Regions from separate parts of the Marinobacter liaoningensis genome, predicted to be linked through region 1. Evidence: predicted binding sites of a transcription regulator. Region 1 holds the regulator's gene; each other region holds the start of a gene.
The links. Region 1 encodes LexA, which represses DNA repair genes until DNA is damaged. Its sites were predicted from a motif close to CTGTNTNNNNANACAG; they were not measured.
Positions count from the first base shown of each region.

Region 2: recN (DNA repair protein RecN) is a predicted target of LexA. The motif match lies at 2,029-2,044, and genes of this name have one in related genera.
Region 3: recA (recombinase RecA) is a predicted target of LexA. The motif match lies at 6,877-6,892, and genes of this name have one in related genera.

Region 1 is NZ_JAHXKI010000002.1:282,118-292,788, forward strand. Features, by position in the region: gene fliE (flagellar hook-basal body complex protein FliE) at 1-111, opposite strand, end outside; gene KZO34_RS03595 (sigma-54-dependent transcriptional regulator) at 351-1,808, opposite strand; gene KZO34_RS03600 (sensor histidine kinase) at 1,821-3,059, opposite strand; gene KZO34_RS03605 (sigma-54 dependent transcriptional regulator) at 3,287-4,738, opposite strand; gene KZO34_RS03610 (SOS cell division inhibitor) at 4,810-5,139, opposite strand; gene KZO34_RS03615 (DUF1329 domain-containing protein) at 5,218-6,576, opposite strand; gene KZO34_RS03620 (DUF6586 family protein) at 6,836-7,348, shown strand; gene KZO34_RS03625 (hypothetical protein) at 7,396-7,656, shown strand; gene KZO34_RS03630 (cell division inhibitor SulA) at 7,738-8,229, opposite strand; gene lexA (transcriptional repressor LexA) at 8,271-8,882, opposite strand; gene KZO34_RS03640 (amidoligase family protein) at 9,089-10,090, shown strand; gene KZO34_RS03645 (gamma-glutamyl-gamma-aminobutyrate hydrolase family protein) at 10,083-10,671, shown strand, end outside.
Region 2 is NZ_JAHXKI010000002.1:1,052,490-1,063,160, reverse strand. Features, by position in the region: gene fur (ferric iron uptake transcriptional regulator) at 1-185, shown strand, start outside; gene recN (DNA repair protein RecN) at 265-1,944, opposite strand; gene grpE (nucleotide exchange factor GrpE) at 2,228-2,830, shown strand; gene dnaK (molecular chaperone DnaK) at 2,922-4,847, shown strand; gene dnaJ (molecular chaperone DnaJ) at 4,926-6,053, shown strand; gene dapB (4-hydroxy-tetrahydrodipicolinate reductase) at 6,080-6,880, shown strand; gene carA (glutamine-hydrolyzing carbamoyl-phosphate synthase small subunit) at 7,108-8,238, shown strand; gene carB (carbamoyl-phosphate synthase large subunit) at 8,329-10,671, shown strand, end outside.
Region 3 is NZ_JAHXKI010000003.1:419,292-429,962, forward strand. Features, by position in the region: gene KZO34_RS15120 (metal-dependent hydrolase) at 1-107, shown strand, start outside; gene KZO34_RS15125 (DegV family protein) at 217-1,167, shown strand; gene KZO34_RS15130 (hypothetical protein) at 1,312-2,346, shown strand; gene KZO34_RS15135 (LysE family translocator) at 2,383-3,015, shown strand; gene fdxA (ferredoxin FdxA) at 3,098-3,421, opposite strand; gene mutS (DNA mismatch repair protein MutS) at 3,580-6,210, opposite strand; gene pncC (nicotinamide-nucleotide amidase) at 6,293-6,793, shown strand; gene recA (recombinase RecA) at 6,990-8,036, shown strand; gene KZO34_RS15160 (alkaline phosphatase family protein) at 8,290-10,047, shown strand; gene KZO34_RS15165 (flavodoxin family protein) at 10,131-10,601, shown strand.

The sequences.
Region 1 (10,671 bases):
AATTCGACCCCGCACCGACTGATCCTGCTGAATCTGCTGATTCTGCATCATCTGTGAACGCAGTGAGCGGATGTCGGACAGAACACTATTGATGTCGGCACGCTGGACCATAACTCTCTCCCGATCCCGCCGCCAGTGGTGGCGGACTTACTCATGGAATTCTCGTTACAGATCGTTTAGCAATGACCAGGCCAAGTAGTTTTTATTCCATTATTTCAGTAGTTTAAATAACTATAGGACGATCAAAAATAGACCTGTGACGGTCTTTTGACAGCACGGATTGAGTATCCGGGAGGCAACAAAAAAAGGGCACTCGAATGAGTGCCCAATGAAGGAGTCTTCGCCAGATGTCAGGCCATTGCCAATTCGGAATCGAGATCGATCCCGGCGTCGCGCATTTGAGCCAGTTTGTAACGGAGGGTCCGTGGACTGATGCCAAGCTGCTCGGCTGCGCGGTTCCGACGCCCACGCTCCTGCTTGAGCGTCTGGATAATAATACGGAACTCCTGTTGCCTCAGATCATCGCCGAGGGATCCTGCGGCAAAGGTCTCGTCCTCCACAGCTTGCGAGTGGTCACTGACGGTCGGCTCACCTGCATATGACTCTGCCTGCGAAGGTTCGGAAAGAGACGACGACGGCGTCAACGCTACCGCAGTGGACGCATCCGGTCGACCGGTGATACCAAGCTCCAGGCACAGGTCACCGGCGTGAATGACATTGCCCTGATGGAGCACCAGAGCCCTCTGGATGGCGTTGTCCAGTTCCCGCACGTTGCCCGGCCAGGCATGACCCATCAGGGCATTTTTCGCATCGGCGGCGAAGGTAATGCCAGTCAGTTTCATTTTCCGGCAGTGTTTTTTCAGAAGCGTCGAGGCCAACGGCATGATATCCAGCGGTCGCTCACGCAGCGGCTGCCAGTGCATGGGAAATACCGTCAGCCGGTAATACAGGTCTTCCCGGAACTTGCCTTCACGAACGTAATCGCCGAGGTCCCGGTTCGTCGTGGCCACCACGCGGACATCCAGAGCGATGGTCTTGCGACCACCCACGCGTTCTACTTCCCGCTCCTGCAACACCCTCAAGAGCTTGGACTGCAGCCCCAGGTCCATTTCAGAGATCTCATCCAGCAGGATGGTGCCGCCATTGGCCTGTTCGAACTTACCCGGCGAAGACGCCACGGCACCGGTAAACGCCCCTTTTTCATGACCAAACAGAATCGCTTCCAGCATATTCTCGGGAATGGCCGCGCAGTTTATGGCAACGAACGGCTGATCCGCCCGGGGGGATTGCTGATGGATATACCGGGCCAGAACTTCCTTGCCGGTGCCACTTTCACCGGAAATCATCACGGTGGAATCACTGCCAGCCACCTTTGTGGCCAGCTGGAACATCCGCTTGCTGATCGGATCCTCTGCCACAGGCGCGTCGGTGGACTTCTGGCGCACACCACCGACCACCTTGCTGACCGCCTCTACCAGAACCTGGGGCTCAAATGGCTTGACGAGGTAATCGATGGCGCCCGCCTGCATGGCGGACACGGCATGATCGATCTGACCGTAGGCCGTGATCAGCATCATGGGCAGGCCCGGATACAGACGCTGCACTTCCGAGAGCAGTTCATGGCCGGACAGCCCCGGCATGTTGACATCGCTAACCACCATATCGACCGGCGCTTCCGCCAGACGAGCCAGCGCTTCCCGGGCGTTTGAGGCCTCCCGTACCCGGAACCGGGCTAGCTCCAGCGTCGTTACCAGTGCCTCACGCAGGTCATGGTCATCCTCAACAATCAGAATCTGGGCCTTGGCCATGGTTGCCTCCGATCAGTGGTTTTTATTCAGTTGCGGTAAACGCAGCGTGGCGACAGCACCACCCTGCTCCGGCGATTCAATGCGGAACTGCCCCTGATGGGCCTTGACCACGGCCTGAACCACTGCCAGGCCCAGCCCCGTACCATGGGACTTCGTGGTGTAGAATGCCTCCATGAGTCGACCAGCGTCGGAGCGCTCAAATCCCGGACCGTTATCGACCACGCGAACCACCAGGTCGCCGTGTTCAGCCGTCACCTGGACCGCGACGGCTGTGGCGCCGGCCTCAAGGCTGTTATTGACAAGATTGGTGCAGGCGCCAACCAGCGCGTCCCGGTTGCACATCAACCGGCTGTCCTCCGGCACCTCGTCGATGACCGAAACCTCAGCGCCGGGGGCCAGTTTCAGACCTTCCACTGCCGAATCGAGTGCCGAGACAAGTGTCACGGCGGACAGCTCTTCCGCCAGACGGGTCTCACCCCGGGCAAAGATCAGCATGTCACGCACCTGTTGTTCCAGATGAGTAAGGCGTGACATCAGGCGGGATGCGCAGCGCTGCCGCATTTCCTCGTCCAGGTCTTCCTGGCTCAAATGGCCGCCGTACAGGATTGCGGCAGACAGCGGCGTGCGGATCTGGTGCGCCAGAGAGGCCACCATCTTGCCCATGGCCGACAGGCGCTGGGCATGCGCCAGCTGCGACTGCAATTGACGGGTTTCGGTCAGGTCGGTCAGCAGAATCAGCTGTCCGGGTTGGTTCTCCATGGTCCGGATTTCAATGCTGACCCGGCGTCCGTCCTTGAGCGAGACTTCATGACCATCATCCCGGCGAGGCGCAAAGCAGCGCTGAATCACATCGACCCAACGTTCGCCGTCGAGGGGTTCGCCCAGCAGGGCAATCGCGGCCGGGTTGGTCTGGGTCACCACGCCCTGGCTGTCGAGCACCACGACCCCGGCCGGCAGCGCCGTCAGCAGGGTCGACAACCGGTCCGCCAACTCCTCCTTCGCTTCCAGCTCCTGTTGGCGCTGCATCGTCTCGTGGGTCAGCTCGCCGGACAACTGATTGACCCGGGATTCGAGCGTTCGATAGGAGTCAGTAATCTGCCGGGACATCCGGTTGAACAGCTCCAGTGCGGAATCCACCGCCTCATCGTCCTGCTGCGGAAACAGCGCCGTAACCTTATCGTTAACGTCCGCCGCCGCATTGGCCTGGGTCTCTTGCGCGTCGGATTGAACAACGGAATGTGCCTGACTCATCACTTCTACCCCCTGACCGGCCCAACCATTAGGCCGCACCATTCGGATTATTCGTTTTCAGGGACTTAAGCCAGCACCGTGCCAACTCAACTTTTTCTTTCAATATCAAAGGGAAGGAAAATCAGACAGAACGCAGATGACGGTTTTACGTCGGCCAGAAACGAGAACGGCGCCGCAGGTTACAAACCTTTGACGCCGTCCTATCCGGGGTTATCGGGAGCCTGGGATCAGGTTTCTTCGGACTCCTCCTCCCTGAGTCCATACTTCCGAACCTTTTCGACCAGAGTGGTCCGCCGAATCCGCAGTTTCTCGGCGGCCCGGGCAACGACGCCACCAGCCTCATCCAGGGCCTGCTGAATCAGCTGCTTCTCAAGATTGGAGAGATAGTCCTTGAGATCGATGCCGTTAACCGGCAGCAACGCCGGGGCATCCAGACCAATCAGGCCGGGCACGCTGGACGGCATGCCCGAATCCTCAACCGGTCGATTCTCATCATAGTCGTCGACGTAGCGGAACTTCTTCGGCAACTCCTGCACCCCGATTACGCCGTAGGGGTGCATGATCGCGAGGCGTTCCACCAGGTTGGCCAGTTCCCGCACATTGCCCGGCCAGTTATGACGACACAAACTCATGATCGCGGCCGAGTTCATCCTCAGGGAGCCACGCTTTTCCTTCTCCATTCTTGAAATCAGTTCGTTGATCAACAGCGGAATATCCTCGACCCGCTCCCGCAACGACGGCATTTCAATGGGAAAAACGTTCAGCCGGTAGTACAGGTCCTCCCGGAAATCGCCGGTTTCGATCATGTCCTCGAGGTGCTTGTGAGTGGCCGCGATAACCCGGACATCGGCGGACTGGGTGCGGTTACTGCCCACCCGTTCGAAGGTCCGCTCCTGAAGAACACGAAGAATTTTCACCTGCATGTTTAGCGGCATGTCGCCGATTTCATCCAGGAACAGGGTGCCGCCTTCGGCCATCTCAAACCGGCCGACCCGCGCCGTGATGGCGCCGGTAAACGCGCCCTTCTCGTGGCCGAACAGTTCGCTTTCAAGAAGTTCGGCGGGAATCGCTCCGCAGTTGACCGGAACGAATGGCTTGTCCCGGCGGGCAGAATGATAATGCAGGTTGCGGGCAACGACTTCCTTGCCGGTACCGGACTCACCGGTGATCAGGACGCTGACGTCCTTATCCGCGACCTGCTCCATCAGCTGCCGGACCTGATGGACCTTACGGGACGTCCCCACCAGGCTACGAAACAGCTGCAGACCGCGCTGCTGACCGCGCTCCCGTGAGCGACCGTACTGGTCCCGGAAAACCTGTGCGCGGTACAGCGAGTCAACAAACTTGGTGTAGTTAAGGGGCCATTCCATGCGGGCAATGACGCGGGCCGTGTGCTCGTCGGACGCACCCTTGAGCGATGGATCTCCCACCATCAGCACCGGTAAACCCTGAACGGCCGAGCAAATCGACGTGACGGTATCCACCACGCCTTTGTCCTCGCCATTAACGATGGCGACTGCAACGTCGGCCAGATGATCGACATCACCGGATTTCAGGAGCGCCAGGGCGTCATCACCGGCAACAACTTCCTCTTCACCAATGAATTCAAGAATCGTGACCATGTCCCGGCGTCTTGACTCATTGTCGCTCAGCACCAGCACCTTGTTATTTTTGGACATTCACAAAAAATCTCTTGATGGATTCGTGCGGTATTTAAGACTGTAAGGACGCCAGAGTCAATTTTATGACGCTATTTGGGACGATTTGAAGAAATGTTTTGATACGCCTTGGCGGCGTGACTATTTTGGTTAACGCCTTTGAGGGCATCCTGCGCTTCCTGACGGGCGCGTGTCGCGCCCTGATTGGCCGCGTCAACCAGTTGCTGGAGCTCCTGAAGCCGGGTGCGAACCGGCTCGGCAGCCACAGTGCCCGCTTCCAGAGCTGCCATCAGAGGCTCAACCGCCGGCCTGACCTGACCGTTGAGCCGGGCAAGCTCATCCCAGTCCTGATCGCTCAGGGCGCGCCCCATACTGGCCATCAGTTGATCGACGTGGTCCAGATAGGACTGGGGATCGGCCATGTCATTTTCTCCTCTTGGATACCTGTGAGAATCGGTGGGCGGGGGCCGGCATGAACCGGCCCCAGACCTCGACCTCAATCAGCGGCGGGCGGCCCGTCGGGCGGCCGAGGCAGTGAAATCATTGCCACGGAATCCCGGATTGAAATCATATGCCGGGAAACCGTCGCTCAGCCCATCGACATAATAACGATTGGCCTTGAGATCATACGTCATCTCCATGGTAGTCCAGAATACCGGCTCACTGTAATAGCTGATGTTATGAGCCTCCGACACACGCCACAGGTTACCCTCCTCGTCGTACTCCTCGGAGGCCAGAATCTGCCAGCTATCCTCATCCACGTAAAAGACCCGCCGATCATAGATGTGACCAATGCCGGTGCGGCGTTTTGCCTCCACCACCCAGACCCGGTGCAATTCATAACGGGTCAGGGTCTGGTTGATATGGTTCGGCCGAATAACATCGTCAGCCTGGACATCCTGGTCGTGCAGCAGGTAGGCATTGTAGGGAACATACAGTTCCCGCTTGCCTTTCAGGGTCCAGTCGTACTGGTTCGGCGCCCCGTTATACATGTCCTTCTGGTCAACCGAGCGGAGGGATGACGAATTGGGCAGATCTGTCTCATAGGCAAGATTGGGCGAACGGCGAAGCCTGCGGGAGCCGGCATCGTAACGCCAGGCCAGACGGGGAGAGCGGATCTGGTCCAGGGTTTCGTGCACCAGGGTGATGGTTCCTGCAAGCGCCGATGGCGAAATGGTATCGGTCTTGAGGTAGAAAATCTTGTTGTCGATCTCCTCAAGCTCCGCGCCTTTTTTGCTGTAGGCAAAGAAATATTCGTAGTCGTTTACCACCGGATTGTAGGAACCGTTAGTTTGCGGCGTGGCAGAGGCGCTGCGGAACGCCACCTCGGTGCCCCGATAACGCAGGATGTGGTTCCAGATCACTTCCAGGCCATTTTTAGGAATCGGGAAGGGGCTGGTCATGATGGTGTTGCGAACGCCATTCCCGTTATCCAGGAGCTCTGCCTGAACCGCATTCTTCCGGGACTTGTCGTAAACATGCTCGGGAAACGCTGCCGTTCGACGTGTCCGATAGACCGGCATAAAGAACTCGGGCCCGTATTGCTCAAGCATCCGGATATGCCCGGCAGACAGCTTGTCCCGATAGAGGTGGTAATTCTCGGCCGTAATCACGAACAGGGCCCTGTCGTTGGGGAATGGGTTCGTCTCGATCTGCCCCTTCGCCCAGGACTTCGGTGGCGTTTTAAGCCCCCCCGTCCACTCGGGAATGCTTCCGGAGGTGTTGCCCCCCCTCTCGGCACCGACAGGTGTCAGCTCGCTTTCGAGCCGTTCGGCTTCGGCCGGCGATACCTTGGACAGGGCGTGCCCGGACATTCCGAACAAAACCGCTGCAATACCTGCGACAACATGGTTTCGCATCCCTTACACCTCCAGAAAATCATGCAGTTTGGCTGGCTTTGCCGCCGTTTACAGGCCACCAGCAGATGGCCGTACTTCGCACAGATCGCACAACCGGGCGTCTTTTTGCCAAATTCAAACGACCGTTTCAAGTGAATGTTTGTATTTTCTTGTGAAACGGAAACCACCCAGACAAAGGGAGAAACTTGTGGCTGGAAATGTTATGCTGGTGAATTAATTTTCCGGGTTGAAACGACCGCTCCGTGATTGCAGGTATCCCATGGCTTCTCAGTGGCATTCGCTGGTTTCACAGAAACTGTTCCTTGCTCGAACTCTGCTGAGCCAGCTAGAGAACGACTCTGGGCCCATGAAAGACCGGCCAGCCACAGAGGCAGAACTGGCAATGGGACGCGAAGCGGTAATTCAGGGCGCCATTGAGCTCTTGCTGAGGTCACGGCGCTTGTTACTGGTGATGATTGCCCGCCTCTACCAGAAACGGAGCGAGGAACCGGCAACCCTGGATGAACTGGCGGCGTTGATCGGGGAGGCCCCCAACGACATTGCCCGCCTGCGGGAACTGGAGAGCCAGCCGGGCAGCTGGTGGAACCATCTGGATCAGATGGAAGCTTCACAGAGTCGGCCACCTGTGACCCGGAAATCGGTCAGTGCAGAGAACATCATTGCGGTTTCTGCCGATACCGGGCCTGACCGCTCAGCCCAGGGCCTGCGCCGGACACTTGGCGCCATGAAAAATTTTGCCGATGACCTGGAAGAGCAGCACAGCGAGTGGTAACCAAACGCTGAGCTACTCCGGGTCTCATTAATTGAAAGGTTTACCGAATGTCACCATCATTTTTTGAAATCGTACAACTGAGCAACGGCGACTATGCGTTGCGTCGTATCGACGACGATAGCGCACCGCTTGTGAAAATTTCGTTCTCTGAGGAAGCCCGGGAAATGATGGAAGACCGGGATATGAATGTTGCCAAGGCCATGATCGCGGCGGGCATCGAGGCCGTTGGAAATGTCGCTCACGACATTGACTGGGAAGATGACGAGCTGGAAGCTGTCGACAGCCAGCAGTCCTATACCCTCCACTGATTTACAGGCCCCGGCGGCACTTGGCCGCTACTGATCAGAGCCCGGCGTTGCGTCACAGGGAAAACCGTGACGCAACCGACCTCAACGCTGGCGCAGAACGACACCATGACTGCTGCCATTGGCTGAAGCCCGCTGGAGGGCCTCAAACGCCGAATTGCCAAGCTTGCGCGTCCACATCACGACGGCATGGCAGGTACCCGCACTTAATGCCCGCTCTGCCAGTTCCTGCGCCGAATGATCCGAAGTGGACCTGAGCACCAACAGCTCGCCAGCGACAATGCCATGCATTTTCTGCCATTTGCTGACCAGGGCCTGAGGTGGATCAATCCAGGCAAGCCAGCGCTTTTCCTGATTCAGTTGCGTCAGCATTGGAAGCAGCAGCTGAAAATTCTCTACCTGACCTTCCGGCAAAATAATCTCCGTGACGTTCCCGCTAGCCGCCGTATCGGTACGATCAGGTCTGCGCCGGGCCCGAATCACAGAACGCCTCTCCGGAGCCGCAGACGGCGGTACCGCGTGGGACAACGCACCTTGCTGATAAGCCAGATTCTGGTTGAAGCTTAATTGTTCCATGATTCACCTGCTCTCAAACTATCCGTGGCAACCCGACTTGGTCAGTGAAGGTCCGACCGTCGGATTACACCCACGCCCAAACCTTCGATAAACAGTTGCTGCTCGGTAAGGTCCACCTCAATCGGGGCAAATTCGTCGTTCTCCGCAATCAGGTAAACCTTCGAACCTTCCTTCCGGAACCGCTTGACGGTCACCTCTTCTTCGCCTACACGCGCCACAACTACCTGGCCATTGTGCACATCCTGGGTCCGATGGACTGCCAATAAATCGCCATCAAGGATGCCAATGTCCTTCATGCTCATCCCGCGCACCCGCAGAAGATAATCCGCCGACGGCGAGAAAAAACTGGGCTGGAGGGTGACATGATCCTCAATGTGCTCCTGGGCGAGGATCGGACTGCCCGCAGCCACCTGGCCAATCACCGGCAACCCGAGATCTTCCTCTGCTTCCGGCAGACGTATGCCTCGACTGGCCCCCGGAACCATTTCTATGGCCCCTTTACGAGCCAGGGCACGCAGGTGCTCTTCCGCCGCATTAGCTGAACGAAAGCCCAACTCCGCGGCAATTTCCGCACGTGTGGGTGGATAACCAGTTTCATCCAGATACCGCCGGATTATTTCCAGCACCTGAGATTGCCTTGCTGTCAGCTTCATTGAGCTACTCCATCACGGGGATCCCGGGAACCGGCCTTAATGACCCTTCTGACCAGCCCTGTTTTTATATACAGTAAAATGACTATATACAGTGTTTTATCCAGTGTAAAGTCCCGCCACGTTTTTTCTGCCTGCTGCGTAAACGCGCCCGCTTCGGTGATTGTGGTAAGGTGACAAAACATGAAACTCGCGTGTTAGGGAGAGCTATGAGCCAATCGACTGGCTGCAAGATGCCGGACATTCTTAGAACCGATGACGGCAAAGAGCGCCGCGTCGGGATCGAAATTGAACTTTCCGGACTGGGGTACGATGCACTGGTGAATCTTATGGCGCGTTTCCTGGGCACCGAACCCGACCTGCAATCGCGTTATGTCACCAAGCTGGATACTGACCTGGGGTCATTCACCATTGAGCTGGACTCAGATCCGATCAAGGATCTGGACCTGACCGATGAGCGCCTGCCCGACACCATTCGGGAGCTGGGCGGTCAGGCCATGGAAGTGATTGATGCCGCAGCCGAGCGCGTTGTTCCACTTGAAATCATCACACCCCCTATCCCGTTTTCCGAAGTCCCCCGGATAGAGGCGCTTTCAGACAAGCTGCGCGAGGAAGGAGCACTCGGAAGCCGGGAAGCGATCTATTATGCTTTCGGGCTCCAGCTTAACCCGGAGTTGCCGGACCTGAAGCCGGCTACGCTGGTACGCTATTTCCAGGCCTTCGCAGCACTGTACGAGTGGCTCAAATCCCGCCACCAGCTGGACATCAGCCGCAAATTCACCACCTATATCGAACCCTGGAGCAGCCGGTATACCGATCTGTTGATGGAAGATGACTATGCACCGGATCAGGAACAGCTGATGCGGGACTACCTGGAATACAATCCGACGCGGAACCGGGCACTGGACCTCCTACCCCTGTTCGCCCACCTGGACTCAGAGCTACTGGGCCAGTATGTGGATGACCCGAGGATCAAGAGTCGCCCTACCCTGCATTACCGGCTGCCGGACTGTGACATTGATAACCCGTCGTGGCACTTTTCCAGCGTCTGGAACGACTGGGTCATTCTGGAGCAGATCGCCTCTGATGCCTCCCAACTGGCAGAGCTCCGCAGGCTCTTCCGGGAGAAGAGCAAGATCAATCTGCACAACCTGACCCACAGCTGGCTTGATACAGCCGCCGAGTGGTTACATAGCAGGGGTTATGTCTGAACCACTTGGAACCGGAGATGAACAGCCCGGACTGACCATCGGTATCAGCGGTCCGGCACGAAAAGGCACTGCACATCGCCTCATCAGCCTCGGCATCAGGTTGCAGGGGGGGCGCACCCACTATATTCGCCCCGGGTCGCGAACGGATGTGTCTCTGCTGGATGGGCTCGTCCTGTCCGGGGGAACCCATGTGCATCCAGAGCACTACAATCAGCAACCGATGGTCACCGCGAACTATGACCGGGAACGGGATGCCACCGACCAGCGATTGCTGGAAGAGGCGGAACGCATCGGAATTCCCGTGCTCGGAATCTGCCGGGGTGCCCAGTTTATCAATGTGTTCCATGGCGGCTCCCTGTGCCAGAACGTGACGCCCTTTCGCGTCCATACCCGACACCGCCCGCTACTGTTACCGATGCAGACGGTGAGAGTGGTAAAGAACAGCAGGCTCGGGCACATCATGCAGTCGTCGATGATCGGTGCCAATCGCATCCACAGCCAGGCGATCAAACGGCTTGGTCGAAACCTCCGGGTAGTTGCTGTGGATAACGACCTGTTTGTTCAGGCTATCGAAAACACAC
Region 2 (10,671 bases), 770 kb from region 1:
GTCACGCGGTCTTCGAGATGGCTGGCGATGATCACCATGACCACATGGTCTGTACACAGACCGGCGAGGTCATTGAGTTCGTTGACGACGTCATCGAAGAGCGCCAGAAAAAGATCGCCGAGGAGCGCGGCTACGAGATCGTTGATCACAGCCTGATCCTCTACGTAAAACCGATCAAATCATAAGTATAAAAAAGGGGCGGGTGAATCACCCGCCCCAACAGCTCTCAGGATCGAGAGGGGTAGAGGTTGTGGGAGAGTGGCCTCAGTGGTGGGTGGCCTGCCCCTTGGAAAACATTTCCCTGGCGTGTGCAATGGTGTGCTCGGTCATGTCGACGCCGCCCAGCATGCGTGCCACTTCACTGATCCTTCCCTGATCGTCCAGTGTTTCAATTTTCGAGAACGTTGCGTCCCTTTCGGTAAACTTGCTGACAAACAGGTGCTGATGGCACTGCGCCGCCACTTGCGGCAGATGGGTCACGCACAGAACTTGTCCGTTTTCACCCAGGCTCCGTAGCAGCCGACCGACCACTTCGGCGGTGCCACCGCCAATGCCCACGTCCACTTCATCAAAGACCAGGGTTGGTGTGGTTGAGGTCTGGGCCACCACGACCTGAATGGCGAGACTGATCCGCGAAAGTTCGCCGCCGGAGGCAACTTTGGCCAGCGGGCGAGCCGGTTGCCCGGGGTTGGCACTGACCAGGAATTCGATGTCCTGCTGGCCATGGGGGGCGGGCTCATCCTTGGCGTTGCGGTTCAGGTGGGTCACGAACTGCATCGTTGGCATGCTCAGTTGTGCCAGTTCCTCGGCGATGCGCTGATCCAGCTCCACCGCCGCCTGTTCGCGTGCTTCCGTCAGTCTGCCGGCGAGTTCGTCGAACGCGCTGCGTTGCTTTACCAGTTCCGCTTCCAACTGTTCGAGGCTGCCGGCGCCGCCGTCCAGCTCTGCCAGTTCCGCAGACAGTCGCTGGTGCAGTTCCGGCAGTTCTTCCGGGGTGATCCGATGCTTGCGGGCCATTTGGTAGATTGCGCTCAGTCGTTCCTCGGCCTGGGCCAATCGTTCCGGGTCGGCCTCGTAGTCGTCCACGAAGCGGCGCAGATTGTCGCCGGCCTCGCTGATCTGGATCTGGGCTTCGTTCAGCATCTGGATGGTGTCAGCCAGGGCGGGAACGTCCACTGGCAGTTGCTCCAGTTGTTGCAGTGCCTGGCGCACCATGTCTGCTGCACTGGTTTCTTCTTCCGTACAGAGCAAGGCGGCCTGATGACTGCTGTGTAGCACCGCGTCGGCCTGGCTCAGTTGCGCTTGTTCCTGTTCCAGTTGTTCCTGCTCTCCATCTTCCAGTGCTAGCCGGTCCAGTTCCTCGACCTGGTAGCGCAGCAGCTGCAGTTTTGCTTCGGTCTCGTCGGCATTCTGCTGACGCTCGGTCAGGCGGTTTCGGGTTTGGTTCCAGGCTTTCCAGGCAATGTGGGTGTCCGCAGCGAGACTTTCCACGCCAGCAAATTCGTCCAGCAGTTTTCGGTGGGTTTCTTTGCGCAGCAGCGACTGATGCTGGTGTTGGCTGTGGATATCCATCAGCAGGCCGCCGAGGTCTTTCAGGTGGGCCAGCGGGCAGGGCTGGCCATTGATGTAGGCGCGTGAACGTCCGTCCTTGCTGATCACGCGGCGCAGGATGCAGTCGCTGTCATCATCCAGCTCGTGGCTTTCAAGCCACTGAGCGGCTTCAGGGATGTCTGAGACATCGAAGGTGGCGGTAATGTCTGCACGCTTGGCTCCATGGCGAACTGCGCCCGCGTCGGCACGACCGCCCATCGCCAGCCCGAGGGCGTCCAGGACAATCGATTTGCCGGCACCGGTTTCTCCGGTCAGGGCTGTCATGCCTTTGCTGAACTGGAGTTCCACCCGTTCGGCAATGGCGTAATTGGAAACCGTGAGCTGTGTGAGCATGCAGAAAACCTCCGCGTCCTTCGAAATGCCTGGCGGACCCTCCCGGATCAGGGGCTAGCCGAATACTGTGATTTCATACAGTGACTGTGAATATATACAGGGTTCTTGTTGTTTGCAAATTGCTCGGGACGAATTTCTGTCGGATTGACGGGTGGGGTGGTTGAAACCTGCAAGCTGGGCCCCATATCCGTTCGCAACTACATTTTTCCGGCTCGCTGCGGTCGGAAGTCATGTTGAATCGGCCGAGTTGATGTCGGCCGCCGGATAGTTAGCAGGAGTGGTCATGAGCACCGACGAAAACCGCAACGAACAGGTAGAAGACGAATTGAAAGGGGCGACCGAGGCTGCCGCGGAAGAAGCGCAGGCGGAAGACGAGTTTGTCGAGGGCGAAGATTCCGAGGTTGATGCTTTGCGGGCCCAGGTCAAGGAAGCCCAGGAGCAGATGCTGCGCTCCCAGGCCGAGATGCAGAATGTCCGCCGGCGCGCCGAGATCGACGTCGAGAAAGCGCACAAGTTCGCTCTGGAAAAGTTCGTCAAGGAATTGCTGCCGGTTGCGGACAGCCTGGAAAAGGCGGTCGAAAGCACTGAAGCCAATGAGAATACCGGTGAGCTGGTCGCGTCCATCCGGGAGGGTGTGGAAATGACGCTCAACCTGTTCATGAACAGTCTCGGCAAATTCAACGTCGAGCAGCTCAACCCGGTTGGCGAGCCGTTTGACCCCCAGCAGCACGAAGCCATGTCCATGGTGCCGGCTCCCGATGCCGAGCCAAACAGTGTTGTAGCTGTGGTGCAGAAGGGCTATCTGCTGAATGGCCGTGTTGTACGTCCGGCCATGGTGATGGTCGCCAAGGCAGAAGATGCACCAAAAATTGATGAGCAGGCTTGAAAAGCCGATTAAAGCGCCAATATAGCCAGTAAATGGCGAAAGCCGGGGCAATACTCTCCGGGAAAGCATTCAGAAGAATTGGAGTGACTCAATGAGCAAGATTATTGGTATCGATCTGGGAACAACAAACTCCTGTGTTGCCATCATGGATGGTGACAAGGTCAAGGTTATTGAAAACGCCGAGGGTGATCGCACGACCCCGTCGATCATCGCGTACACCGATGACGGCGAAACGCTGGTAGGCCAGTCTGCGAAGCGTCAGGCTGTTACCAACCCGAATAACACCCTGTACGCCATCAAGCGTCTGATCGGTCGTCGTTTCGAAGACGATGTCGTTCAGAAAGACATCAAAATGGTGCCGTACAAGATCGCCAAGGCGGACAACGGTGATGCCTGGGTAGAGGTGAAAGGCGAGAAGATGGCGCCACCTCAGGTGTCTGCAGAAGTGCTCAAGAAGATGAAGAAAACCGCCGAAGATTACCTTGGCGAGAAAGTGACCGAGGCGGTGATCACCGTGCCGGCTTACTTCAACGACAGTCAGCGTCAGGCCACCAAAGATGCCGGTAAGATCGCTGGTCTGGACGTGAAGCGCATTATCAACGAGCCGACCGCCGCAGCCCTGGCCTATGGCCTGGACAAGAAGAGTGGCGATCGTACCGTGGCGGTATATGACCTTGGTGGCGGTACTTTCGACCTGTCCATCATTGAAATTGCCGATGTTGATGGCGAGCACCAGTTTGAAGTTCTGGCCACCAACGGGGACACCTTCCTGGGCGGTGAAGATTTCGACCTGAAGATCATTGAGTTCCTGGCCGACCAGTTCAAGAAGGATAGTGGCATTGACCTGCGCGGCGACTCCCTGGCGATGCAGCGTCTGAAGGAAGCTGGTGAGAAGGCCAAGATCGAGCTTTCCAGCAGCCAGCAGACTGACGTGAATCTGCCGTACATCACGGCCGATGCCAGCGGTCCGAAGCACATGAACGTCAAGCTGACCCGCGCCAAGCTCGAGTCGCTGGTAGAAGATCTGGTTCAGCGCAGCCTTGAGCCGTGTAAAGTGGCCCTGAAAGATGCGGGCATGAGCGGAAGCGAAATCGACGAGGTTATCCTGGTCGGCGGTCAGACCCGCATGCCGCTGGTGCAGGAAAAGGTTAAGGAGTTCTTCGGTAAAGACGCTCGCAAAGACGTGAACCCGGATGAAGCCGTGGCCATGGGTGCTGCCATCCAGGCCGCCGTACTTTCCGGCGACGTGAAAGACGTGCTGCTGCTGGATGTGACGCCGCTGACCCTGGGTATCGAAACCATGGGCGGCGTGGCGACTCCGCTAATCGACAAGAACACCACGATCCCGACCAAGAAATCGCAGACGTTCTCCACAGCGGATGACAATCAGACTGCCGTTACCATCCACGTGGTTCAGGGTGAGCGGAAGCAAGCCGCCCAGAACAAATCACTGGGTCGTTTCGATCTGGCGGACATTCCGCCGGCAGCGCGGGGTGTGCCGCAGATTGAGGTGACGTTCGACATCGACGCGAACGGGATCCTGAACGTGTCTGCAAAAGACAAGGCGACTGGCAAGGAACAGTCCATCGTGATCAAGGCGTCTTCCGGTCTGAACGATGACGAGATCGAGAAGATGGTGCAGGACGCCGAGGCCAACGCCGAGGAAGATCGCAAGTTCGAGGAACTGGTCCAGGTTCGCAACCAGGGTGATGCGATGGTTCACGCCGTTCGCAAGACGCTGACCGAAGCCGGCGACAAGGTCAGTGACAGCGAGAAAGAGTCTATCGAGGCGTCCATCAAGGAGCTCGAGACCGCCCTGGAAGGATCGGACAAGGACGACATTGAAGCCAAGACCCAGAAGCTGACGGAAGTCTCTTCGGAGCTGGCTCAGAAGATGTATGCAGAAGAGGGCGCGCAGGCCGAGCAAGCTGGCGGGCAGGAAGATGCTCAGGCCCAGCAGGCTGACGACGCCGTCGACGCCGAGTTTGAAGAAGTCAAAGACGACGACAAGCGGTAATTCTGACGTACATCAGGCAGTTGGAAAACGCGGGGAATTCCCCGCGTTTTCCGCGTTTAAAAACAGGGTTTTAAAAGCATGGCCAAGCGCGATTATTACGACATTCTCGGAATTTCCCGGGATGCGGACGAGAAGGAAATCAAGCGAGCCTACCGCAAGCTTGCAATGAAGTATCATCCCGACCGTAACCCGGATGACACCGAAGCCGAGAACAAGTTTAAAGAGGCCAGCGAAGCCTACGAGATTCTCGCAGACGACTCCAAGCGGGCTGCCTATGACCAGTTCGGTCATGCTGGCGTCGATGGCCAGGCCGGTGGTGGTTTCGGAGGTGGCGGTGCCAGCTTCTCCGACATTTTCGGTGATGTCTTTGGAGACATCTTTGGTGGCGGTGGCGGACGTGGCCGCAACACCCGCGGTGCGGATTTGCGCTACACGCTGGAGCTGGATCTCGAAGAGGCCGTAAAAGGCAAGAACGTCCAGATCAAGATTCCCGGCCACCGGGAATGTGAAGTCTGCGATGGCAGTGGTGCGGAGAAAGGTTCAACGCCGGAAGCCTGTGGTACCTGTAAGGGTATGGGGCAGGTCCGGATGCAGCAGGGTTTCTTCACCGTGCAGCAGGCATGTCCCACATGTCGGGGCTCTGGTCAGATCATCAAGAACCCGTGTAAGTCCTGTCATGGTCAGGGCCGGGTTCAGGAAGAAAAGACGCTGTCGGTCAAAGTGCCGCCGGGCGTGGATACCGGCGATCGCATCCGTCTCTCCGGCGAAGGTGAGATGGGCATCGATGGTGGGCCGCCGGGCGACCTGTATGTTCAGATCGCTGTGCGTGAACACTCCATCTTTACCCGGGATGGTCGCAACCTGTATTGCGAAGTTCCGATCAGTATTGTCGATGCCTCCCTGGGGGGAGAGCTGGAAGTGCCAACGCTCGATGGTCGGGTGAAGCTGAAGATTCCCCCCGAGACCCAGACTGGCAAGCTTTTCCGTCTGCGTAACAAGGGGGTAAGCCCGGTTCGAGGTGGTCCGGCAGGCGACCTGCTGTGCCGAGTGATCGTCGAGACGCCGGTCAACCTGACCAAGCGTCAGAAGGAATTGCTGGATGAGTTTCAGCAAACTCTGGACGGCGGCAACGGTACCGAGCATGCTCCGAAGAAAACCTCCTGGTTCGAGGGTGTCAAAAGCTTCTTCGACGAAATGAAATTCTGACGAGCAGACGAAAGGGAAATGCGAGCATGAGGGTAGCAATCATCGGCGCCGCCGGGCGCATGGGCAAGGTGTTGATCGAGGCCGTTGACGGCACCGAAGGCCTTGAGCTGGGTGCGGCCGTCGTCGAGCCGGGTAGCAGCTTGGTCGGGGCCGACGCCGGGGAAATGACCGGCATCGGCAAAACCGGTATCAAGATGGCCGGTGGTCTGGATGCGGTGAAAGATGATTTTGACGTACTCATCGATTTCACCTTTCCGGATCTCACCCTGGCGAACGCGGAATTCTGCAAGGCCAACGGCAAAATGCTGGTAATTGGAACCACGGGAATGTCCGAGGCCGAGAAAGAGCAGTTGGCCTTGGCCGCGGAATCCACGCCGGTGGTGTTTGCCCCAAATATGAGTGTCGGCGTTAATGTGGTGTTGAACCTGTTGCGCACTGCAGCCCAGACTCTGGGCGATGATTACGATGTTGAGATCATTGAGGCTCATCACCGCCATAAGAAAGATGCGCCATCGGGTACCGCCCTGCGGATGGGGGAAGTGGTCGCCGATGCTCTTGGTCGCGATCTGAAAGAATGCGCGGTTTATGGTCGTGAAGGCTTCACCGGCGAGCGGACCCGGAAAGAAATCGGTTTCGAAACCATTCGTGCCGGGGATGTGGTGGGGGATCATACCGTGCTGTTTGCCACCGAGGGTGAGCGGATTGAGGTTACCCACAAGGCGAGCAGTCGCATGACCTTTGCCAAGGGCGCGATGCGGGCAGCTCTTTGGCTTAAGGGTAAGTCAGCCGGGCTGTACGACATGCAGGATGTGTTGTCGCTCAAATAGAGTCGCGCGGGCGATTATACATGGACAGAAAGCCGCTTATTTTTTACAATAAGGCGGTTTAACTGCACCAAGCGTAGCTTTGAAAAACGCCCAGGGAACAAATAAGGTTCCCGGACAATAAAAAGCGGGACGGAGTTTTGACTCCCTCTCGCTTTTTTGCGACCTGAATTTGCGCTTGCGTTCCTGTTCGTGACGAACCGATACGCCACTCGATGAGGATACAAGCCTTGAGCACACCTGCAATCCTTGCACTCGCAGACGGAAGCCTGTTTTACGGCACCGCCATTGGCGCTGACGGCGAAACCAGTGGTGAAGTGGTGTTCAACACCGCCATGACCGGCTACCAGGAAATTCTCACCGATCCGTCCTACTCCCGCCAGATTGTCACACTGACCTATCCTCACATCGGCAACACCGGTGTGAATGAAGAGGACGTGGAATCCGATCGCGTCCAGGCTGCCGGCCTGATCATCCGCGATCTGCCGCTGGTTGCCAGCAACTGGCGCAGCAAGGGGGCGCTGGACGACTACCTGCGAAGCAACAACATTGTTGGCATTGCCGATATCGATACCCGTCGTCTGACGCGCATCCTCCGCGATAAGGGTTCCCAGAACGGTGCCGTTGTTGCCGGCGCCGATGCCACGGCGGAGCGCGCCCTGGAACTGGCCAAGGCGTTTCCGGGCCTGAAGGGCATGGACCTGGCCAGGGAAGTGACCTCTGAAAAGGTTTGGAACTGGACCCAGAGCGAGTGGACCCTGACCGACGGCTACGGCGAGCGTGGCGAGGCACGGTTCAAAGTGGTCGCCTGGGATTATGGCGTCAAGTTCAACATTCTGCGGATGCTGGCCTCCCGGGGCTGCGACATCACCGTGGTGCCTGCCCAGACGCCGGCTTCCGAGGTGCTGGCGATGAACCCGGACGGTGTGTTCCTGTCCAACGGCCCCGGTGACCCGGAGCCCTGTGACTATGCCATCACGGCGATTCGCGAGGTTCTGGAGACCGAGATTCCAGTGTTCGGCATTTGCCTGGGGCATCAGCTGCTGGCCCTGGCCAGTGGTGCAAAATCCATGAAGATGGGGCACGGCCACCACGGCGCCAATCACCCGGTGCAGAACATTGCGGACGGCACGGTGATGATCACCAGTCAGAACCATGGCTTCGCGGTGGACGAGAGCTCCCTGCCGAGTACCGTGGAGGCGACGCATAAATCCCTGTTCGATGGCACCTTGCAGGGTATCCGACGCACCGATAAACCGGCATTCAGTTTCCAGGGACACCCGGAAGCCAGTCCGGGCCCCCACGACGTGGCGCCGCTGTTTGACGAATTTATCCGGCTGATGGAAGCCCGGTCTGCCTGAGGGCAGTGCTCCCGGGCCGATGTCCGGGTACGACACGCGCCGCGTTTTGCGCTGCAAGAATTTCAAAGTTGCTGACAGGTTTACCACGACATGCCAAAACGTACTGACATCAAAAGCATCCTGATCCTGGGCGCGGGCCCCATCGTGATCGGGCAGGCGTGCGAGTTTGACTACTCCGGAGCCCAGGCCTGCAAGGCCCTGCGGGAAGAGGGCTACCGGGTCATTCTGGTCAACTCCAACCCGGCGACCATCATGACCGACCCGGTGATGGCCGATGCGACCTACATCGAGCCGATCACCTGGAAAACCGTCGCCAAGATCATTGAAAAGGAAAAGCCCGACGCCCTGTTGCCGACCATGGGCGGCCAGACCGCGTTGAACTGTGCGCTGGATCTGGAAAAGCACGGGGTGCTGCAGGAACACGGTGTCGAAATGATCGGCGCCAACGCCGACACCATCGACAAGGCGGAAGACCGGGACCGCTTCGACAAGGCCATGAAGAAGATCGGCCTCGAGTGCCCCCGTGCCACCATCGCCCATTCCATGGACGAGGCCTGGAAAGTGGCCGATGACATCGGCTTTCCGTGCATCATCCGCCCCTCGTTCACCATGGGTGGTTCCGGTGGCGGTATCGCCTACAACCGTGATGAGTTCGAAGAGATCTGCACCCGTGGTCTGGACCTTTCCCCGACCAATGAGCTGCTGATTGACGAGTCGCTGATAGGTTGGAAGGAATACGAGATGGAGGTGGTCCGCGATAAGGCGGACAACTGCATCATCGTCTGTGCCATCGAGAATTTCGACGCCATGGGCGTGCACACCGGTGATTCGATCACCGTGGCCCCGGCCCAGACCCTGACGGACAAGGAATACCAGATCATGCGGAACGCCTCCCTGGCGGTTCTGCGTGAGATTGGCGTGGAAACCGGCGGTTCCAACGTTCAGTTCGGCATCAACCCCGATACCGGCCGCATGGTGGTGATCGAGATGAACCCGCGTGTGTCCCGTTCCTCGGCATTGGCCTCCAAGGCGACCGGTTTCCCGATCGCAAAGGTCGCGGCCAAACTCGCGGTGGGGTATACCCTGGACGAGCTGCGCAATGAGATCACCGGTGGCGTCACTCCGGCCTCGTTTGAGCCCAGCATTGACTACGTGGTCACCAAGATTCCGCGGTTCACCTTTGAGAAATTCCCCCAGGCTGACGCCCGGCTGACTACCCAGATGAAATCCGTGGGTGAGGTGATGGCGATCGGTCGTACCTTCCAGGAATCTCTCCAGAAAGCCCTGCGTGGTCTGGAAGTCGGGTCTGAGGGGTTCGATGAGAAGCTGGAGAATCTGAGCTCGGAGGATTCCCAGGAAACCCTCATCAGTGAGCTGAATGTGCCCGGCGCCGAGCGAGTCTGGTACATCGGTGATGCCTTCCGTGCCGGCATGAGCGTCGACGATGTGTTCGTGCATACCCACGTCGACCCCTGGTACCTGGTTCAGATTGAAGATCTGATCCGGGAAGAGCAGACCCTGAAATCCGCTGGCAAGGCCGATATTGATCAGGCCACCCTGTTCCGTCTCAAGCGCAAAGGTTTTTCCGATGCCCGTCTGGCCAAGCTGCTGGGTATCTCGGAAGTGAGTCTTCGCAAGCTTCGTCACGATCTGGGCATCCGCCCGGTCTACAAGCGGGTGGACACCTGCGCCGCGGAGTTCGCCTCCGATACCGCCTACATGTATTCCACCTATGAGGAAGAGTGCGAGGCGGACGCCAGTGACCGCGACAAGATCGTGGTTATCGGTGGCGGTCCGAACCGCATCGGTCAGGGGATCGAGTTTGACTACTGCTGTGTGCATGCGGCCCTGGCGATGCGTGAGGATGGTTACGAAACCATCATGATCAACTGCAACCCGGAGACAGTTTCCACCGACTACGACACCTCCGACCGGTTGTATTTCGAACCGATCACCCTGGAAGACGTGCTGGAAATCATCAACGTCGAACAACCCAAGGGCGTGATCGTGCAATACGGTGGCCAGACCCCGCTGAAACTGGCCCGTGGTCTGGAAGCGGCCGGCGTACCGATCATCGGTACCAGCCCGGACGCCATTGACCGGGCGGAGGACCGCGAGCGGTTCCAGCAGATGATTACCCGTCTGGGGCTCAAGCAGCCGGAGAACGCTACCGTGCGCAGTCACGAGGAAGGCATTCTGGCCGCCCGTGAGATCGGCTACCCGCTCGTGGTTCGCCCATCATACGTACTGGGTGGTCGCGCCATGGAAATCGTCTACGATGAAGACGAGCTGGTACGTTACATGCGCAACGCGGTTTTGGTGTCCAACGACAGCCCGGTGCTGCTGGACCACTTTCTCAATGCCGCCATCGAGGTCGACATCGATGCCATCTGTGACGGCAAGGACGTGGTGATTGGTGGCATCATGCAGCAC
Region 3 (10,671 bases), on a different contig from region 1:
AGTTTCTGGCCTACTTCCGTAAGGGCTTTCATCCCTGGCAGCAGGACAACCGTCGGCTTCTGGCGAAGAACCTGAAGGAATTGGAGGCGGCGCCATCCGCACAGTGATGGCGCAATGCTGAAATTCTGAACGGGTTGTGTAAAACTGGTTGCCTTCAAAAATAACGACAAAAAAGGGCGCTCCCAACGAGGAAAGCCCGAAGCTGGAGGCCTCACCATGCGAGTTGGTTTGATCGTCGATTCCGCGTGCGATCTACCTTACGAGTTCAGTCGTAAGCACGATCTGTTTATTCTTCCCGTCACCGCCGTGATTGATGGCCAGACCTACATCGACGAGCATGATCCGGTCAGGACCCAGGAGTTCTACCAGAGCGGGCTGCTGCAGAAAGGGCATCAGGCCGAGACCCAGGCCTATTCGCCAAAGCAGATTCACGACCTGTTCATGGAAAAAATTGTCACTCAGTTTGATGTGGCGTTTTGCGAAACCGTCACCCGCAGTCGCAGCCTGATATTCGAGAATGCCACCGAGGCAATGAACAGCGTGCTGGCCAATTACGATGGCGCTCGCCGGGCCGCTGGCCGCGAGGGAAAATTCTCGATGCGGGTGATCGACAGCAAGCAGATTTTCGCCGGCCAGGGCCTGCTGGCCGCCCATACCCTGAAGCTGATTGACCAGAAACTGTCGAAAAACGCCCTCCGGCATGAGGTCGAGACGTTCTCGGACAAGATATACACCTGTGTCATCCCCCGTGACCTGCACTACATCCGGGAACGGGCCCGGCGGCGCGGCGACAAGAGCGTTTCGGCACTGGTGGCCTTCCTGGGCAAGACGCTCAATATAACGCCGGTGATTTTTGGCAAGGGTGCGGAAGGTCAGCCTGTGGCCAAGACCCGCAGTTTCGATGTGGCCGTGGAGAAGGTGATGAACTACGCCGCCGCCAGGGTTGAGGCGGGGTTGGCCACGCCGTATGTCAGTCTGTCCTGTGGTCTGACCTGGACCGAAATAGAGGATTTGCCGGGACTCAACCGCCTACGGGACGCCTGTGAACGCAATGGTGTTGAGCTGTTGCTGTCCCAGATGGGAATCACCAGCAGTATTTATGTGGGTCCGGGAAGCCTGTGCCTGGCTCTGGCAGCTGAACCGCATACCTTTAACGATTTCCAGTAATCCGTCCTCTACGGTGCGACGCGGTGACCGGCATTTGCCGCACCGCGGTCGTCACCCGGTAGTTTTGGCGAACTCCACCTGCACGCTGCCGTGTTAGCCTCGTACTCCTACCTCAAACCTTTCATGAACAGGACAGTCGAATCCATGGGCAACAGCAATGCGGATCTCGCCAACAGGCTGCTTGAGCAGCACGTAAAGCATGAACTGGCGTCGCTCAAGGGGGCAAAGCTGCGCAAGTTCCTTGAGCGCGAAGTGACGGAACTTCTTGGGCAGGCGGATGTAATCACCCTGAACCGGCTGAGCTCTGTGGATCAGGTGATGGGTGTGATCCAGCGGATCGTTGTGAACATGGAGCTGGATGCCGGCATTCCCGAACTGGCGGCGGAAATGGCCACGGAGGTAATGAACGCACCGGTGCAGGAGCGGACCACGCTGGGAGAAATCATCAGCCGGGACCAGGCAACCGGTTTCGTGGAGGAGGCCCTGGAGTTGCGCCAGCAGCGGGAGCGGATCATCAGTGAGATCATGGCTCATCCGGTCTATCAGGAGCTGGTGTCGAACGTGGTATACGCCGGCCTCGTGAACTACCTCTACGAGGACAATCTCATTACCAAGTCGGTGCCGGGTGTCGGCTCGATGATGAAATTCGGTAAGAAGATGGCGAACCGGGCAGTGCCCGGCCTGGATGAAACCTTTGAACGGCGGATCAAGATCTGGTTGTCCGATAGTCTGCCGGGTCTGATCGCCCGCAGCGAGCAGTTCCTGAACAGGGCGTTGTCTGATGATGAGCTCCGGGACAGCGTCATGGCGGGCTGGGTCTCGGTGGAGGGCAGGACCATTGCCGATCTGCGCGAGGGTCTCGGAGATGTCGAGTTACAGGAGTTTGTGGTGCTGGGTTACGAGTTCTGGCTGCAGTTCCGCAAAACCGCCTATTTTGAAGGCTGTTCCCGCGCCGTGGTGGAGCATCTGTTTGCCAAATACGGTGATCGCCCCATCACCGATCTGCTCAACGACGTGGGCGTTACCCGGGAGGTGATCATGGCTGAAATCGATGCCTACGCACTTCCGGTTATGGACGTGTTGCGGGAACAGGGCTATGTTGAGGCCCTGGTGCGCCGCAGATTGAGTCGCTTTTACAATTCGGCGGCGGCACGGAAGATACTTGAGCCGCAGGCTTGATCAAGTCCGGCGCCGGCCACTTCTCGGAGGCATGCAGTGTTTACAGAGTTGTTCTGGGCTTACCTTATCGCCATTACTCTGCTCACGATAACACCCGGTGTTGACACGCTACTGGTGATGCGTAATACCGGACGCGGGGGCTTGAGGGATGGCTGTATAACCAGCGTCGGCATCTGCAGCGGGTTGTTCATCCATGCGACGCTGTCTGCGCTGGGTATTTCCATTCTGCTGGTCGAGACCGCCTGGGCCTTCTCTGCGCTGAAATGGGCCGGCGCCTGCTATCTGGTCTGGCTGGGGATTGCATCGCTCCGTCAGGCATGGGCAAGGGACGGCAGGCAGCAGGCTGAGCAGCCCGCGGTCGTGAAACAGCGGGTGGCCACCGGCATTTCGTTCCGGGAAGGGCTGCTGTCGAACGTGCTTAATCCCAAGACGGCGCTGTTCTACATGGCGTTATTGCCACAATTTGTGGACCCTGCCGGCAACGCCTTTCAGCAGTCGTTGATTCTCGCGGGTGTGCACTTCCTGCTGGCCATGCTCTGGCAGTGCGGGCTAGCCTTTGTGGTCGTCCGGTTCAAAGGGCTGGGGGCCAGCGCGCGGGTGAAACGTGCCCTGAATGCCACCACCGGCGGATTTTTTGTCGCCATGGGGGCGAAATTGGCGAGCAGCTGAGCAGCTTTGAAGGTCGTATCAATCGAACCGGCAAAGAAAAAGGGAAGCCCTGGGGCTTCCCTTTTTGCATTCAGGCGGCGCCTTATTTCTCGAGGTACTGCAGCTTGTCCGGCTTGCCGTCCCATTCTTCAGCATCCGGAAGCGGGTCCTTCTTCTCGGTAATGTTCGGCCACTTACCGGCGAGATCGGCGTTGAGCTCTACAAACTGGACCTGATCGGCGGGCAGCTCGTCCTCGGAGAAAATGGCTTCTGCCGGGCACTCGGGCTCACACAGGGCGCAGTCGATGCACTCGTCCGGATCAATTACCAGAAAGTTCGGGCCTTCGTAGAAACAGTCTACCGGGCAGACTTCCACGCAGTCCGTGTATTTACACTTGATGCAGTTATCAGTAACGATAAACGCCATAGTCAGATCCCTGGTCCAGTGGTCAATCTCATCGGGAGCTTTCAGTCAGCCCCATGGTTATGTTTTAGTGCGCGATATTGTAGGGAGCGCCCTTCAGACCCGCAAGCATTGGACCGCTATATTCTTATTACCTCGGCCCATATTCTGGAATATTCCCGTTATTTGACCAGTAATTCCTTCAGTTCGTAAAGCCGGTTAAGGGCTTCCCTCGGAGTGAGGTCATCCAGTTCGAGGGACTTCAGCGTTTCCTCCACCGCACTGGGTTCCAGGCTGGCAAACATGTCCCCTTGCATGATCGGATCACTGGTTCGTCCGGATGAAGCGGGTAGGCTTTCTGGAGCCTTGTTTGCCGGGGCCTGGCTGGCCGGTGCCGTCGGCGTTGCGCTGCCTTCCAGGTGCGCCAGCTGGCCTTTGGCGTTGCGGATGACGTCCTGGGGCACACCTGCCAGCTTGGCCACTTGCAAGCCATAGCTCTGGCTGGCCGGGCCATCATGGACGTTGTGCAGGAAGACGATACTGTCGTCGTGTTCAGTGGCGGTCAGGTGCACGTTCACGGCGTGCGTGAGGTCATCCGCAAGCTGGGTCAGCTCGAAGTAGTGGGTCGCAAACAGGGTGTAGCAGCGAATGTTTTTCGCCAGGTGCTCGGCGGTGGCCCAGGCCAGCGACAAGCCATCAAAGGTGCTGGTACCGCGGCCGACTTCGTCCATCAGCACCAGGCTGTATTCCGTGGCGTTGTGGAGAATGTTGGCGGTTTCGGTCATTTCCACCATGAAGGTCGACCGGCCGCCGGCAATGTCGTCCGAGGAGCCCATGCGGGTGAAGATGCGATCCACCGGCCCCAGCACCGCCCGATTCGCAGGGACGAAACTGCCGGTATAGGCCAGCAAGGCAATCAGGGCGGCCTGGCGCATGTAGGTGGACTTACCACCCATGTTGGGGCCGGTGATCACCAGCATGCGGCGTTGGGTGTCCATCAGCAGATCGTTGGGCACGAACGGCTCGTCCAGCAGTTGCTCAACCACGGGATGACGGCCTTCTTCGATATCAAAGCCCGGTGATTCACTGAATTCCGGTGCGGCGAAGCGCAGGGTGGTGGCCCGTTCGGCAAAGTTGCTCAGGACGTCCAGTTCAGCCAGGGCCTGGGCGGCATCCTGCAGTGGTGCAAGTTGTTCAGCGACCGTTTCCAGGACCTCATCGTACAGTGCTTTTTCTCGGGCCAGAGCACGGCTCTTGGCGCTCAGGGCCTTGTCCTCGAATTCCTTCAGTTCCGGGGTGATAAAACGTTCGGCGTTCTTCAGGGTCTGGCGCCGGATGTAATCCACCGGAGCCTGATCGGATTGGGCGCGGCTGATCTCGATGTAGTAGCCATGTACCCGGTTGTAACCCACTTTGAGCGTGCTGATGCCGGTACGGTCCCGTTCCCGGGTTTCCACATCCAGCAGGTACTGGCCGGCGTTCTCGCTGATGTTGCGGAGTTCGTCCAGTTCCTCGTCAAAGCCTTCACGGATCACGCCGCCGTCCCGGATCACCACGGGCGGATTGTCGATGATGGCCCGCTCCAGCAGGTCAGACAGCTCGGGGTATTCGCTGATGATGGTGGCCAGTTTTACGATGTGATGGGAATTGACCGGTTTTAGCGTCTCCTGAAGGTCCGGCAGTGCCTGGAACGCATCCCGGAGACGGGCCAGGTCCCGGGGTCGCGCCGAGCGAAGAGCAACCCGGGCGAGTACCCGTTCAATATCACCGACCGCCTTCAGCAGGTCGTGCACTGGTTCATAGTGAAAACCGTCCAACAGTGCCGATACCGCCTGTTGGCGTTGTGCCACGACGTCCACGTTCCGCAGTGGCCGGTTCAGCCAGCGCCGGAGCTCGCGTCCGCCCATGGAGGTGGCGGTGCGGTCCATCACCCAGGCCAGGGTGTGCAGATGGCCGCCCATCAGGTTGGTGTCAATTTCCAGGTTTCGGCGGCTGGCCGCGTCCAGGATGACGGCCTCGTCCCGGCGTTCCCGGGTCAGTTTCCGGATATGGGGCAGGGCCGTGCGCTGGGTTTCCTTGGCGTATTGCAGCAGGCAACCGGCGGCGCAGATCGCCAGGGTGAGGTCCTCGCACCCGAACCCGGTGAGATCTCGCACTTGCAGCTGATGGGTGATCACTCGTCGTGCGGTATCGGATTCGAACAGCCAGGGGCCCTGGCGACGGATCCCGGTGAAACTTTCCAGCACCTCTTCGTACGGGAAGTCTTCGCTGATCAGAATCTCGGCCGGGCGCACGCGTTGGAGTTCGCCCTGCAGGGCTTCCAGGTCGTCCAGCTCAGAGACAGCAAACCGACCGCTGGAAATATCCAGGGAGGCGAATCCGAACTGTTCGCGATGGCTGTAGATTGCCACCAGGAGATTGTCCCGGCGATCTTCCAGGTAGGCATCGTCGCTCAAGGTGCCGGGCGTAACGATTCTTACCACCTGGCGCTCGACAGGGCCCTTGCTCGTGGCCGGATCGCCAATTTGCTCACAGATGGCGATGGATTGACCCGCCCGCACCAGCCGGGCAATGTACCCCTCAGAGGAATGGAAAGGGATGCCGGCCATGGGAATCGGGTTGCCCCCGGATTGCCCTCGCGCCGTCAGGGTAATGTCCATCAGCTCGGCGGCTTTTTTGGCGTCTTCGTAAAACAGCTCATAAAAATCCCCCATGCGGTAGAACACCAGCTCATTGGGGTGCTGGCCCTTGATCTTGAGGTATTGCTGCATCATGGGCGTGTGCTTGGAAAGATCGTTCTGAGCTGCTGACATGGACGGGTCCGGATTGCCTTGCTTTGGATGAAGGCGTGAATTGTAAGAAAATAACGCCCGGGATGAAACGAAGGAGATCATTATGACCGCCGGTGACCAGGAATTGTTCGACGCGGGAGCGCGTCTGGGCGAACTGCTGGAGCAGCAGAGACGTATGATAGCCACGGCCGAGAGTTGCACGGGCGGCTGGGTGGCCAAGGCACTGACTGACAAGGCGGGCTCTTCGGCCTACGTGCTTGGCGGACTGGTGACCTACAGCAACCAGGCCAAGCAGGAGTTGCTGGGGGTGACTGGCAAATCTTTGGAGGATCACGGTGCGGTCAGCGAACCGGTCGTTCGCGAAATGGTCGCGGGTGCGCTGGCGACCACCGGGGCGGATGTGGCTGTCGCCATCAGCGGCGTTGCAGGCCCGGGCGGTGGCAGTGAGGAGAAACCGGTAGGCACGGTCTGGTTCGCCTGGGGTAATGATGCGACCTCTACCGAAGCGGTCGTCGAACACTTTTCTGGAGATCGGGACCAGGTCCGTCGCCAGGCGGTTCTCTATGCGCTGCAGGGGGTCCGGGCGTTTCTGGAGACGTCCTGATCGGTCGTCAGCAGAGTGCGCGCCGCAATCAAATCAGTTTCGTAAAAGAGGGGTTGGTCTCCTCATCGGGTTATGTTTTAATACTGTTCAAATATACAGGGAATTTGCTGTATCTGCTGTACAAGTTCCCGAACCATTATTCCGCGACCGGTCTTGAGTGATCGCCGGCCGCTACGGCGACAGAGGGTTTTGCACTATGGAAGACAACCGCAAGAAAGCACTGAGCGCAGCACTGGGCCAGATTGAGCGTCAGTTCGGCAAAGGTGCCGTGATGAAAATGGGCGACCAGCCCCGCGAGGCGATTCCTGCGGTTTCCACCGGTTCTCTCGGGCTGGACGTGGCCCTGGGTATTGGCGGCCTGCCTTACGGTCGTATCTGTGAAATCTACGGCCCTGAAAGTTCCGGTAAGACCACGCTGACCCTGCAGGTGATTGCGGAAGCCCAGAAACAGGGCAAGACCTGCGCCTTCGTTGACGCCGAGCACGCCCTGGATCCGGTCTATGCCGAAAAACTTGGCGTCAACGTGGACGACCTGCTGGTGTCCCAGCCGGACACCGGTGAGCAGGCGCTGGAAATCGCCGATATGCTGGTGCGTTCGAATGCGGTGGACGTCATCATTGTGGACTCTGTGGCTGCACTGACGCCCAAGGCGGAAATTGAAGGCGAGATGGGCGACAGTCACGTGGGCTTGCAAGCCCGCCTTATGTCCCAGGCTCTGCGTAAACTGACCGGTAACGTAAAGCACGCCAACTGCCTGATGATTTTCATCAACCAGATTCGGATGAAGATCGGCGTTATGTTTGGTAGCCCGGAGACCACAACTGGGGGTAATGCCCTGAAATTCTACTCTTCCGTTCGTCTGGATATCCGACGCATCGGCGCGGTAAAGGACGGTGACGAGGTAGTGGGCAACGAGACCCGCGTGAAAGTGGTCAAGAACAAGGTCTCTCCACCGTTCAAGCAGGCCGAATTCCAGATCATGTACGGCAAGGGCATTTACCATATGGCCGAGGTTCTGGACATGGGTGTGAAGGAAGGCTTCGTGGACAAATCCGGTGCCTGGTACGCCTACAACGGCGACAAGATTGGCCAGGGCAAGGCCAATGCCTGCAAGTTCCTGGAAGAAAACATGGATATGGCCACGGAAATCGAAGCCAAGGTCCGTGACAAGCTGATGCCCAAGCCAGAGAAAAAGGAAAAAGCCGAAGAGGCGCCGGCTGAAGCCAACGGAGAGCTGCTTTAAGCCACTGTCAATTCTGAAATAGGCAGCAGGAGCGCTCCCTGCTGCCGCTGCTCCCCTTCAGTTCTTCCTATCTGATTCTCGATCCCCTTCTGCTGGGTTGTACCTCCCTCGCTGTGAATGCTGTCAGCTTGAAAAAAGCCGGAGCTGTGTTATACCGACATTACACAATCTGGGCAGTGACTCTGTAGCAACGCTGAGCCGTGGTGGTGATTGTTTGGTTAATAAGGACATTCAACCAAATCAGGGAGCTCCCATGATTAGGCTTTATTCCTCTTTCCTGAAACCGTTCCGGAACAGCTGGTCGTTCCTCTTGTTCACGTCTGCGTTTTCCGCCGTGATGGTCGGTCTGGTGCCCGGCGCAGCAGTCGCTGCGGAAACTGGAAGAGACGGCCCCCCGAAGCTTATTCTGCAAATCACGGTGGATGCTCTTCGCGCCGATTTGCCCGAGCGTTACGCGTCAGTCTTAGGAGGCGATGGCTTCAAGCGCCTCTGGAACAACGGAATCACCTATTCCAACGCCAACTATCGACACGCAAACACAGAGACTGTCGTTGGCCACACATCCTTGGCGACTGGCACAGTACCCGCACGCCACGGGATGATCGGAAACGTCTGGTTTGATCGTGAGTTGGGACGACTGATCTACAACATCGAAGATGCACGCTATCGGTTGCTGACAGCCGGTGCTGATGTGGATAAACAGACTGAAATCGATCCGACCCAGAAGGCAGCCAAGGTGGATGGCCGGTCACCAACCGCCATCCTCACGTCGACGTTCAGTGATGAATTGGCGATTCACTTCAATGGGCGGTCAAAGATCTTTGGCGTCTCTGTGAAAGATCGAGGTGCGGTTACCCTGGCTGGGCAGACCGGAAAAGCCTTCTGGTTTTCCAAGGCCACCGGGGAGTTTGTTACCAGCACCTATTACTATGACGAGTACCCGCAGTGGGTGACGGACTGGAACGCGGGCAAGCCCGCTGGCAAATACGCGGACCAGGCCTGGGAGCTACTCCTGGAACCGAATGCTTACCAGTTTGGTGGGTCTGATGATCAGGATTTCGAAACCGATTTTCCGGGTTTCGGGCGGACCTTCCCGCACGCCTGGGGCTCAGCCGACGACAAGTATATGACGACCCGACTGACGCTCAGCCCGGCCGGTGACGAATTAACCCTCGATTTTGCAACCACGTTGATGAAAGCTGAGGGGTTGGGGCAGGACGAGGTACCGGATTTCCTGGCGGTCAGCTTTTCCGCAACCGACTATGTCGGTCACGTTTTCGGCGCGTCCAGTTTGGAAACCGAGGACAATATGGCTCGCCTGGATCGTACCCTGGCTGACCTGCTCAACGTCGTTGATGAGCACGTTGGCCTTGAGGACACATTGGTGGTGCTTTCGGCCGATCACGGACAGCCCGAAGTCCCCGGCCATCTCAATGAACTTGGTGTGTCCGGTGCAAGCTATTTCGATGTCGAGGCGCTCGACAAGACGCCGGCCATTGAGGCCCTGAAGAAGGAGTTTGGCATTGGTGAGGAACTCATAGAGGCGTTCTTCCAACCCTACCTGTATCTGAATGATGAGATGATCAAAGAAAAAGGTCTGAACAAAGCGGCAATCGAACAGACACTTGCCGACACGCTGATGCAGTTTGAGGGTATTTCCGTAGCTATACCCAGTTCGGCCCTTCGGTCGGGAGCGTTCCCGAATGTTCCAGTCATCAGTGCCGTCCTGAATAACTTTCACCCCAAGCGCTCGGGCGACATCTATGTGGTGTTCAATCCCAATGTATTCATCAACGATTTTGACGGCCTGGAGGTGGCGTCTGTTCACGGTTCACCCTGGCGTTATGACACCCATGTGCCGGTGATTTTTTCCGGATACGGCCTGAAGGCCCAAACCGTCAGTCGACCAATAGCGCCGTATGACATTGCCCCGACCCTGTCATCCCTGATTGGCGCAAAAGCACCCTCGGGGGCCGTGGGTGAGCCGTTACCGGAAGTTCTGGGGCACTGACTTTGTTACACTGATCCCGGGCTGCCCTGCGTGCACTCAGTCATGGCAGGGCCTCAATGCGGTGAATCGGTCCGGGAGAGCCAGTGGAGAACAGGAAACAGTTATTGATCGTGGCCCATGCGCCCTCCCCAAATACCCTCAAACTGCGCGAGGCGGTGGAGAGGGGCGCCTGCCACGAAGACATCGAGAACGTTGATGTCAGAGTGCTCGCGCCGCTGCAAGCGGGCCCGGAAGACATACTCGCCTGCGATGCGATCATACTCGGGACCCCTGAAAACCTGGGCTACATGGCTGGATTGATCAAAGACGTATTTGATCGCTGTTACTACGACTGCCTAGATAAAACGCAGGGCTTGCCGTTCAGTTTTTACGTCCGTGCAGGGCACGATGGTGCAGGTACTCGCAGGGCCATTGAATCGATAACCAAGGGGCTTCGCTGGCGTTTAGTTCAGGAGCCGCTCGTTTTGCGTGGTGAATTTCGAGCTGACTTTATTGCTCAATGTGAAGAGCTTGGTTTATCAATGGCCGCAAGTCTGGATGCTGGAATAATATAAGCTCTAAGAGTCTTGCGTGTCGTTTCGGCGGCGCTAGTGTGGCAAGGCCCCAATATCCTCGACGTCTGAC